DNA from 3 places in the Leclercia sp. AS011 genome. Region 1 is predicted to be linked to each of the others. Evidence: predicted binding sites of a transcription regulator. Region 1 holds the regulator's gene; each other region holds the start of a gene.
What was found. The regulator PhoB, encoded in region 1, activates phosphate uptake and scavenging genes when phosphate is short. The targets are predictions, from matches to a motif close to CTGTCATAAAACTGNCNNAT.
Positions count from the first base shown of each region.

Region 2: a site for PhoB is predicted at 1,601-1,620, ahead of uvrB (excinuclease ABC subunit UvrB). Genes of this name have one in related genera too.
Region 3: a site for PhoB is predicted at 1,441-1,460, ahead of pstS (phosphate ABC transporter substrate-binding protein PstS). Genes of this name have one in related genera too.

Region 1 covers NZ_JBBCMA010000001.1:2,515,770-2,519,318, forward strand. Annotated here, with positions in the region: gene phoR (phosphate regulon sensor histidine kinase PhoR) at 1-1,104, opposite strand, end outside; gene phoB (phosphate response regulator transcription factor PhoB) at 1,126-1,815, opposite strand; gene sbcD (exonuclease subunit SbcD) at 2,010-3,215, shown strand; gene sbcC (exonuclease subunit SbcC) at 3,212-3,549, shown strand, end outside.
Region 2 covers NZ_JBBCMA010000001.1:2,121,444-2,124,992, forward strand. Annotated here, with positions in the region: gene uvrB (excinuclease ABC subunit UvrB) at 1-1,348, opposite strand, end outside; gene WFO70_RS10080 (ABC transporter ATP-binding protein) at 2,095-2,793, shown strand; gene bioD (dethiobiotin synthase) at 2,732-3,457, opposite strand; gene bioC (malonyl-ACP O-methyltransferase BioC) at 3,450-3,549, opposite strand, start outside.
Region 3 covers NZ_JBBCMA010000005.1:32,294-35,842, forward strand. Annotated here, with positions in the region: gene glmS (glutamine--fructose-6-phosphate transaminase (isomerizing)) at 1-1,257, shown strand, start outside; gene pstS (phosphate ABC transporter substrate-binding protein PstS) at 1,548-2,588, shown strand; gene pstC (phosphate ABC transporter permease PstC) at 2,670-3,549, shown strand, end outside.

The sequences.
Region 1 (3,549 bases):
GCGCGGAATATGCTCCGGGCCGATACCCGGGCCATCATCCTCCACGCTGAACTCCGCCCCGGTGGGGGCATGCTGCCAGCGCACGATAATGTGGGTCCCTGCGGGCGTGTGGTTCACCGCGTTATAGACCAGATTGGAGATGGCGCTGCGCAGCTCATCGTTACTGCCGCGCACTTTAAGGCTGTTATCCACCTCGAAGGTGATCTGGTGCTGCTGCTGGCTTAAGGTTTGCGCCTCACGCTCTAACATCCGCAGCATCATCGGCACATCGATAGTTTCATTGAGCGCAAGGGTTGGCGCGGCCTCAATGCGGGAGAGGGTCAGCAGCTGCTTCACCAGTCCTTCCATGCGTTGCGTCTGCTCGCGCATGGTCTGCAGCGCTTTTTCCCGTGGGGCGCCCTCGAGGGTCTGCTCCTGCATCATCTCCAGATAGCCCTGTAAGACCGTCAGCGGGGTGCGTAACTCGTGACTGACGTTGGCAAAGAAGTTGCGCCGGGCCCCTTCCAGCTGGTGCATCTGCGTTACATCCCGCGCCACCATCAGCCACTGTTTGTCGCTGTAGGGCATGACGCGGATCTCCAGATGGCGACCATTGTTTAACACCAGATTATGCGGACGGGTAAAATCGCGTTTTTTCAGATACTGCGCGAACTCGGGGTAGCGCAGCAGGTTGAGGATGTTCTGTCCATTATCGTCCGGCCAGCGCAGGCCCAGCAGCTGTTGCGCCAGTCCGTTGCACCAGAACATTGCCCCCTCTTCGGTGGTAAGCACTACCGCATCAGGAAGGGATTCTGCGCCGCTGCGAAAGCGTTTGATCAGGCTGCCCAGCTCGCGTCGGCGTTTCTTATTACGCATCTGCATCTGGTGCAGGCCATACAGCAGAGGTTCCCAGCTCCCGCTTCCCGGCGGGGGCGTCATGCTTCGGTCAACCCACAGCCACCATGAGAGGCGGAGCAGATTCCAGAAGTGCCAGACCAGCAGCCCGGTGACGGCCGCCAGCAAAAACCAGGGTAAATAACCGAAAACGGCCCCGAGGATCAGGGCCGGAATACAGCACAATATCAGTTCAAAACAGAGCCTTTTCCATGACAGACGTTCCAGCACGCGTCACACTCCTGTCATTGTTCAGAAACGGGTTGAGAAACGGTAACCCGTGCCGCGGACGGTCTGCACCATGCGGTCGTGACCGCTGGTTTCGAGGGCCTTACGCAGACGACGAATATGCACATCCACCGTCCGGTCTTCAACATAGACGTTAGTGCCCCAGACATTATTGAGCAACTGCTCGCGGCTGTAGACACGTTCCGGGTGGGTCATGAAGAAGTGCAGCAGTTTGAATTCCGTCGGCCCCATATCGAGGGGATTTTCACCGGTCATCACGCGGTGTGAGGTGGGATCGAGGCTCAGACCCTGCATCTCAATTACCTCTTCCACCGCCATCGGTGAAATACGGCGCATCACCGCCTTGATACGCGCTACCAGCTCTTTCGGTGAGAAAGGCTTGGTGATGTAATCATCCGCCCCGGTCTCCAGACCGCGAACGCGATCTTCCTCTTCCCCACGGGCGGTCAACATCATCACCGGAATATCGCGGGTTAAGGCTTCACGTTTGATGTGTTTGATGAATTGCAGACCAGAGCCGCCGGGCAACATCCAGTCGAGCAGGATCAGATCGGGCCAGGGTTCGTTGAGCTGATTCACCGCGCTGTCGTAATCTTCAGCTTCCACCGGTTGAAAGCCATTTTGTTCGAGCACGAAACAGACCATTTCACGAATGGGTGCTTCATCTTCTACGACCAGAATACGTCTCGCCATACTTAGCCCTGTCTTATTTAGGTTACATGTTTGTAATACGGCGTCATTATGCGTCAGATTTATGACAGATTTATGAAAAACCTGCCCGCCAGTAAAGGCAAGCCGTTGTTTTCTGGCCGCCCTGATTGTAGCGGTTATCTTCCTCCCCCTGAATGTTTATAATCCCGCTTACTTTTTTTTGCCACGGATCTGTTATGCGCATACTTCACACCTCGGACTGGCATCTGGGACAGAACTTTTACAGTAAAAGCCGCGCCGCCGAACATGAAGCCTTCCTCAACTGGCTGCTTGAGATGGCGCAATCCCACCAGGTCGACGCCATCCTCGTGGCCGGGGATATCTTCGACACCGGATCGCCGCCGAGCTATGCGCGAGAGCTGTATAACCGTTTCGTGGTCAACCTGCAGAAGACCGGATGCCATCTGGTGATTGTGGCCGGCAATCATGATTCCGTGGCCACGCTGAATGAATCCCGTGAAATTCTGGCCTTTCTTAACACCACCGTGGTGGCCAGCGCCGGGCACGGGCCGCAAATTCTGCACAAACGCGACGGGACGCCCGGAGCGGTGCTTTGCCCCATCCCGTTCTTACGCCCGCGTGACGTGATGAAAAGCCAGGCGGGCCTCTCGGGGATCGAGAAGCAGCAGCAGCTGTTAGAGGCCATCACCCACTATTATGCCGATCAGTATACCGCCGCCTGCCAGCTGCGCGGTGACAGCCTCCTGCCGATTATCGCCACCGGCCATCTCACCACCGTCGGGGCCAGTAAAAGTGACGCGGTACGTGACATCTATATCGGCACGCTGGATGCCTTCCCCGCTCAGCATTTCCCGGCGGCCGACTATATCGCGCTGGGCCACATCCACCGGGCACAGAAGATTGGCGGCTGCGACCACATTCGCTACTGCGGCTCGCCTATCCCCCTCAGCTTTGATGAAACCGGCAAAAGCAAAAGCGTGCATCTGGTGAGTTTTGACCAGGGCAAGCTCAGCGCCGTTGACGCTCTGGAGGTGCCCATGACCCAACCGCTGGCGGTGCTGAAGGGCGATCTGGCGGCCATCGCTGCCCAACTGGAGCAGTGGCGTGGCGTGGAGCAGACGCCTCCCGTCTGGCTGGATATCGAAATTGCCACCGAGGAGTACCTGCACGACATGCAGCGTAAGATTCAGCAGCTGACGGACGATCTGCCGGTGGAGGTACTGCTGGTGCGGCGCAGCCGCGAACTGCGCGAGAAGCTCCTCGCCAACAGCCTGCGTGAAACCCTCAGCGAGCTGCGGGTGGAGGAGGTCTTTGAACGCCGCCTGGCGCAGGAGACTCTCGACGATGCACAGCGGGCGCGGTTAAACGAGCTGTTCAGCCATGCGCTGCACGCGCTGGATAACGACGAGGATAACGCATGAAAATTCTCAGCCTGCGTCTGAAAAACCTCAACTCGCTCAAGGGCGAATGGAAAATCGACTTTACCGCCGAGCCTTTCCTCAGCAACGGCCTGTTTGCCATCACCGGCCCGACCGGTGCCGGGAAAACCACCCTGCTGGATGCCATCTGCCTGGCGCTGTATCACGAGACGCCGCGCCTTAACACCGTATCGCAATCGCAAAACGATCTGATGACCCGCGACACCGCCGAATGTCTGGCGGAGGTGGAGTTTGAGGTAAAAGGGGTAGCCTGGCGCGCCTTCTGGAGTCAGAACCGGGCGCGCAATCAGCCGGACGGCAATCTGCAGGTGCCGCG
Region 2 (3,549 bases), 390 kb from region 1:
GCACGCGCTCGTTGATGGCGGCGCGGGCGCGGATCTCCGACAGCAGGTCGTCCACCTGGGTGCCAACCGGACGCACTTCGATAATCGGATCCAGCAGGCCGGTCGGACGTACCACCTGATCCACCACTTCGTCGCCGGATTTCTCCAGCTCGTAATTGCCCGGCGTCGCGGAAACGTAGATAGTTTGCGGTGCCAGCGCCTCAAACTCTTCAAACTTCATTGGACGGTTATCCAGCGCGGACGGCAGGCGGAAGCCGTACTCCACAAGGGTCTCTTTACGCGCCCGGTCGCCGCGATACATCCCGCCAATCTGCGGGATGGTCACGTGGGATTCGTCCACCACCAGCAGGCCATCCGCCGGCAGGTAGTCAAACAGGGTTGGCGGCGCCTCGCCCGGCCCGCGCCCAGAGAGATAGCGGGAGTAGTTTTCGATACCGGAACAGTAGCCGAGCTCGTTCATCATCTCGAGATCGAACTGGGTACGCTGGCTGATGCGCTGCTCTTCCAGCAGCTTGTTGTTCTCCAGCAGCGTTTTGCGGCGATCCGCCAGCTCGACTTTGATATCTTCCATCGCCTGCACGATACGCTCGCGCGGGGTCACGTAGTGGGTTTTCGGATAGACGGTGAAGCGCGGAATAATCGACTCCACGTGGCCGGTGAGCGGGTCAAACAGCGACAGCCGCTCCACCTCTTCATCGAACAGCTCCACGCGCAGGGCGAAGTCGTCCGACTCCGCAGGGAAGATGTCGATCACTTCACCGCGAACGCGGAAGGTGCCGCGCTGGAACGCCTGATCGTTGCGGGTGTACTGCAGCTCCGCCAGACGCCGCAGGATGGCGCGCTGATCGATGATCATCCCCTGAGTCAGGTGCAGCATCATCTTCAGGTAGAGATCGGGATCGCCGAGGCCGTAAATGGCGGATACCGAGGCTACTACCACCACGTCACGCCGTTCGAGCAGGGCTTTGGTGGCGGAGAGACGCATCTGCTCGATATGCTCGTTCACCGAGGCATCTTTTTCGATAAAGGTATCGGAGCTGGGGACGTAGGCTTCCGGCTGATAGTAGTCGTAGTACGAGACGAAGTACTCCACCGCGTTTTCCGGGAAGAACTCTTTCATCTCGCCGTACAGCTGTGCGGCCAGGGTTTTGTTGGGTGCCAGCACCATCGTCGGGCGCTGCAGATCGGCGATCACGTTGGCGACGGTAAAGGTTTTACCCGAACCGGTCACCCCCAGCAGCGTCTGGTGCGCAAGCCCATCCTCCAGCCCCTCTTTCAGACGGCGAATCGCTTCGGGCTGATCGCCAGAAGGACGGAAAGCGGAATTCAGTTTGAACGGTTTACTCATGAACGGCGACCTGATGATGATTAATACGGCAGGTGTGTAATTTTACTCCTGATGGCCATTTTTGCCAGTAATTTATACTGGATATAATCCCAGTAACATCTGCGCCATTTTGTGCCAGCACCCGTCAGAATCAAGCAAAGCTGCGTAAAATTTCGACTGCGGCGGGATAAAATTCCAGCAGGGGTGGGTTATCCCCAGAATTTTTTGTTTTTTAACATTTGTCAAGGCGAGCCGCCGGACTTTAGCCCATCAAATTGACACTTTGATGACAATGATTGCTTTTATTTAACGCTTTGATCTGCAATAAAGTTTTCAAAAAGACGCGTTTCGCAGCAATTCAGGCGCAAGCCGCGTATTCTCTCGCTTACCTTGTGTTTTCTAACTCTAATGCACATGGTTATCCACAGGAATAGTGGATAACTGCCTCCAGCCCATACGGAACGTGACTCGGCTCGTTCCCGGTTTTTGCCCACAGCGCGACGGTAAAAAAATTTTATCACCCAATTTTGGCGATCGGATGACAAAAAACAGCTAACGAATTGGTGAGGCACTGCTCACATTTTAGCCAAAATAGCACCTGCACCAGGCGCATCATTGGGGGCACCGATGCAGTGCATCTCCCTGCCCTCGCCAGGCTGAATTTTGAACCTAATCCGAAAAATAAAGGTTTAATCGCTGTTTTCAGGGCAGTGGCAAGAGTCTTGCAGAGTCTCTGCGGACACCGATGCCTGAAAAGGAGCACTACCATGTTAAGCCTGCGCGCCGTAAACCAGTATTACGGGGATCGCCACACCCTGTGGAACGTTGACCTCGATCTGCCGCCCGGCGTCTGTACTGGCGTCGTCGGGCTGCCCGGAATGGGGAAAACCACCCTCGTGAGCTGTATTGCCGGCCTGCTGCCCATCGCCAGCGGCACCATGGTCTGGCACGAGACCCCCGGTGAATTACACCCGGCCGGGGCGGAAATAAGCGTTGTCCCGCAGGACAGGCGGATCTTTTCGCAACTGACGGTGGAGGAGAATCTGCATATTGCCTTGATGGCGAAAGGCGTCGCGGGCGGATCGGTGAGCCGCGACGTGTTTGAGTTCTTTCCGGAGCTCTACCCGCTGCGCCAGCAGCGGGCCTCGGGTCTTAACGACGACCAACAGTACCAGCTGGCACTGGCTAACGCGCTGGTGACCCGCCCTCGCCTGCTGATCCTCGACGAGCCCAGCCGCGGTACCGGGCAGCTGTTTAGCCTCAAGCTGGCGCAGCTGCTGTTGAGGTTCAACCGGGAGCTGGGGCTCTCGGTGCTGCTGGCCGAGCAGCACCTCTCCCTGATCCGTCGGGTGGCGGATCGCTTTTGCCTGCTTTACCGGGGGCGCAACGTGGCCCAGGGCCGGGTCAGCGAGCTGGATGACCCGCTGATTGCCCACTGGATGGGGCCGACGGCGTCAGCGCAGTAAGGTCGAGATATTGCCCGACGGCAGAAGTGTCGGCCTGTTCGCCCAGCCACGGGATCTCGCCCAACAGCGGTGCAGGCAGCACGCGCTGGAGCGTCGCCATGTATTCGGCATGGCGTTTGCCGGGCGGCACCACCCCGTTCGCGACCCAGCCAGCAAAATGCAGCCCCGCCTGCTGAATCGCCTGCGCGGTCAGCATCGCGTGGTTAATGCAGCCCAGCTTCACCCCCACCACCAGGATCACCGGCAGACGCTCGGCCAGCACCCAGTCGGCGAAGGTCTGCGCCTGCGACAGGGGCGTGAACCAGCCGCCCGCCCCTTCCACCAGCACCCAGTCGGCCTGCGCTTCAAGCGTACGTAACCCGGCGGAGAGCGTGCTGAACAGGATCGGGCGCTGCTCGTCGGCGCTGACGATGTGCGGCGAGGTAGGCTCCTCGAAAGTATAGGGGTTCACCGTCGGGTAGCTCAGCGCCACGCTGCTGTTGCGCTGTAGCGCCAGGGCATCGCTGTTGCGCAGCCCTTCTGCAGTCATCTCGCTGCCGGACGCCACCGGTTTGTAGCCAGCGGTGTTGCGGCCCTGCGCCCGCGCCGCCTGTAACAGGGCGGTGCTGGCAACGGTTTTACCGACCTCGGTGTCGGTGCCGGTGACAAAATAACGTTCAGTCACGTTCAATAATTCCATGAAAAAGTTGATAAGAGAGCGGGAATTTTCCCGCCTGCTGGGGCCAGGCCTGCGCCAGCCGCTGCAGCTGGCCACGC
Region 3 (3,549 bases), on a different contig from region 1:
TCCGATCAGCTGGCGCTGCTGCCGGTAACCCGTCGCTTTATCTTCATGGAAGAGGGTGATATTGCGGAAGTAACCCGTCGTGACGTGAAGATTTTTGATAAAACTGGCGAGCCGGTGAAGCGTCAGGACATCGAATCCAGCCTGCAGTACGACGCCGGTGACAAAGGCGCTTACCGTCACTACATGCAGAAAGAGATCTACGAACAGCCAAACGCCATCAAAAACACCCTGACCGGGCGCATCAGCCACGGTCAGGTGGATCTGAGCGAACTGGGTGCTAACGCCAACGAGATGCTGGCTAACGTCGAGCATATTCAGATCGTCGCCTGCGGCACCTCCTACAACTCCGGTATGGTCTCCCGCTACTGGTTTGAAGCGCTGGCCGGCGTGCCGTGCGACGTGGAAATCGCCTCTGAATTCCGCTATCGCAAATCGGCCGTGCGCCGTAACAGCCTGATGATCACCCTGTCCCAGTCCGGTGAAACCGCCGATACCCTGGCGGCGCTGCGTCTCTCTAAAGAGCTGGGTTACCTCGGTTCGCTGGCGATCTGTAACGTGCCGGGCTCCTCGCTGGTGCGTGAATCCGATCTGGCGCTGATGACTAAAGCTGGCACCGAAATCGGCGTGGCCTCCACCAAAGCGTTCACCACCCAGCTGACGGTTCTGCTGATGCTGGTGGCGAAACTGGCCCGCCTGAAAGGCCAGGATGCCTCTGTTGAGCATGACATCGTGCATGGCCTGCAGGCGCTGCCGAGCCGTATTGAGCAGATGCTCTCTCAGGACAAACGCATTGAAGCCCTGGCGGAATCCTTCTCCGACAAGCATCACGCCCTGTTCCTCGGTCGTGGCGATCAGTACCCGATCGCGCTGGAAGGTGCCCTGAAGCTGAAAGAGATCTCCTACATCCACGCGGAAGCCTACGCCGCAGGCGAGCTGAAACACGGCCCGCTGGCGCTGATCGACGCGGATATGCCGGTGATCGTGGTGGCACCTAACAACGAACTGCTGGAAAAACTGAAATCCAACATCGAAGAAGTTCGCGCCCGTGGCGGCGTTCTGTTTGTCTTCGCCGATAAAGATGCCGGTTTCGTCAGCAGCGACAACATGCACATCATCGAGATGCCGCATGTGGAAGAGGTGATCGCGCCAATCTTCTATACCGTACCGCTGCAGCTGCTGTCGTATCACGTCGCGCTGATCAAAGGTACCGACGTTGACCAGCCGCGTAACCTGGCGAAGTCCGTTACCGTAGAGTAATCCCCTCAGGCTCCACCTTCGGGTGGAGCTTTTTTATCCGCATTTTTTAATGACAAACTGTCATCTTCAGCTAACTTTTTCAGTGTCACGGAAAGAAAATTTTTCTGAAATCTTAGCGTCATAATCATATCTAACATGCTGATTTTTAATCTTTATTTAAACTTTCCCAAAGCGAAATTCTCGCTGTCATAAAACTGTCATAATTCGTACATTTATCTGTCACCTGTTTGTCCTATTTTGCTCATCGTAGCCACTAAACAACGATTTACGAAAATCTTGCAGGAGACATTATGAAAGTTATGCGTACCACTGTCGCAACTGTTGTCGCCGCGACCTTATCGATGAGCGCGTTCTCTGTCTTTGCAGAGGCAAGCCTGACTGGCGCTGGTGCAACCTTCCCTGCGCCGGTGTATGCCAAATGGGCTGATACCTACCAGAAAGAGACTGGTAACAAGGTGAACTACCAGGGTATCGGCTCCTCCGGTGGCGTTAAACAAATTACCGCGAATACCGTTGATTTCGGTGCATCTGATGCGCCGCTGTCGGATGAAAAACTGACGCAGGAAGGCCTGTTCCAGTTCCCGACCGTTATCGGTGGTGTTGTGCTGGCGGTGAATATCCCTGGCCTGAAGTCCGGCGAACTGGTGCTGGATGGCAAAACCCTGGGCGATATCTACCTCGGCAAAATCAAAAAATGGGATGACGAAGCCATCACCAAACTGAACCCGGGCGTTAAGCTGCCTTCGCAGAACATCGCTGTGGTTCGTCGCGCTGACGGTTCCGGCACCTCCTTCGTCTTCACCAGCTACCTGGCGAAAGTGAACGAAGAGTGGAAATCCAAAGTCGGTTCTGGCTCTACCGTGAACTGGCCTACCGGTCTGGGCGGTAAAGGTAACGACGGTATCGCCGCTTTCGTACAGCGTCTGCCTGGCTCAATCGGCTACGTAGAGTACGCTTACGCCAAGCAGAACAACCTGGCATACACCAAACTGGTCTCTGCTGACGGTAAACCAGTAAGCCCGACCGAAGAGAACTTTGCTAACGCGGCGAAAGGCGCGGACTGGAGCAAATCCTTCGCTCAGGACCTGACTAACCAGAAAGGCGAAGGCGCGTGGCCAATCACCTCCACCACCTTCATCCTGGTCCACAAAGATCAGAAGAAACCTGAGCAGGGCGCAGAAGTGCTGAAGTTCTTCGACTGGGCATACAAAAACGGCGGCAAACAGGCTAACGACCTGGATTACGCCAGCCTGCCGGACAGCGTGGTTGAGCAGATTCGTGCTGCATGGAAAACCAACGTGAAAGACAGCAGCGGTAAAGCGCTGTACTAACAGGATATTTTTGACGAAGATGGCGGGGGCGTGAGCTTTCCCGCCAACTTTCGTAAGACGTCTCAAACAGAAGAGTAATTTATGGCTGCAACCAAGCCTGCATTTAACCCGCCGGGTAAAAAAGGTGACATGATTTTCAGCGCGCTGGTAAAACTGGCTGCGCTGATTGTGCTATTGCTGCTGGGCGGCATTATCGTGTCTCTGATTTTCTCCTCCTGGCCGAGCATCCAGAAATTCGGTTTCTCCTTCCTGTGGACCAAAGAGTGGGATGCCCCGAACGATATCTACGGTGCGCTGGTGCCAATCTACGGCACGCTGGTGACCTCGTTTATCGCCCTGCTGATTGCCGTGCCGGTGAGCTTCGGTATCGCCCTGTTCCTGACTGAACTGGCACCGAACTGGCTGAAGCGTCCGCTGGGTATTGCCATCGAACTGCTGGCGGCGATCCCGAGTATCGTTTACGGCATGTGGGGCCTGTTTATCTTTGCGCCGCTGTTCGCGACGTACTTCCAGGAGCCGGTGGGCAACGTTCTCTCCGCCATCCCGTTTGTGGGTGCGCTTTTCTCCGGCCCGGCATTCGGTATCGGTATTCTGGCCGCAGGCGTGATCCTCGCCATCATGATTATTCCTTACATCGCGGCGGTGATGCGCGATGTCTTCGAACAGACCCCGGTGATGATGAAAGAGTCGGCCTACGGCATCGGCTGCACCACCTGGGAAGTTATCTGGCGTATCGTCCTGCCGTTCACCAAAAATGGGGTGATCGGTGGCATCATGCTGGGTCTGGGCCGCGCGCTGGGTGAAACCATGGCCGTGACCTTTATCATCGGTAACACCTACCAGCTCGACAGCGCCTCGCTCTACATGCCGGGCAACAGCATCACCTCGGCGCTGGCTAACGAATTCGCTGAAGCGGAATCGGGCCTGCACGTTGCCGCGCTGATGGAGCTGGGCTTAATTC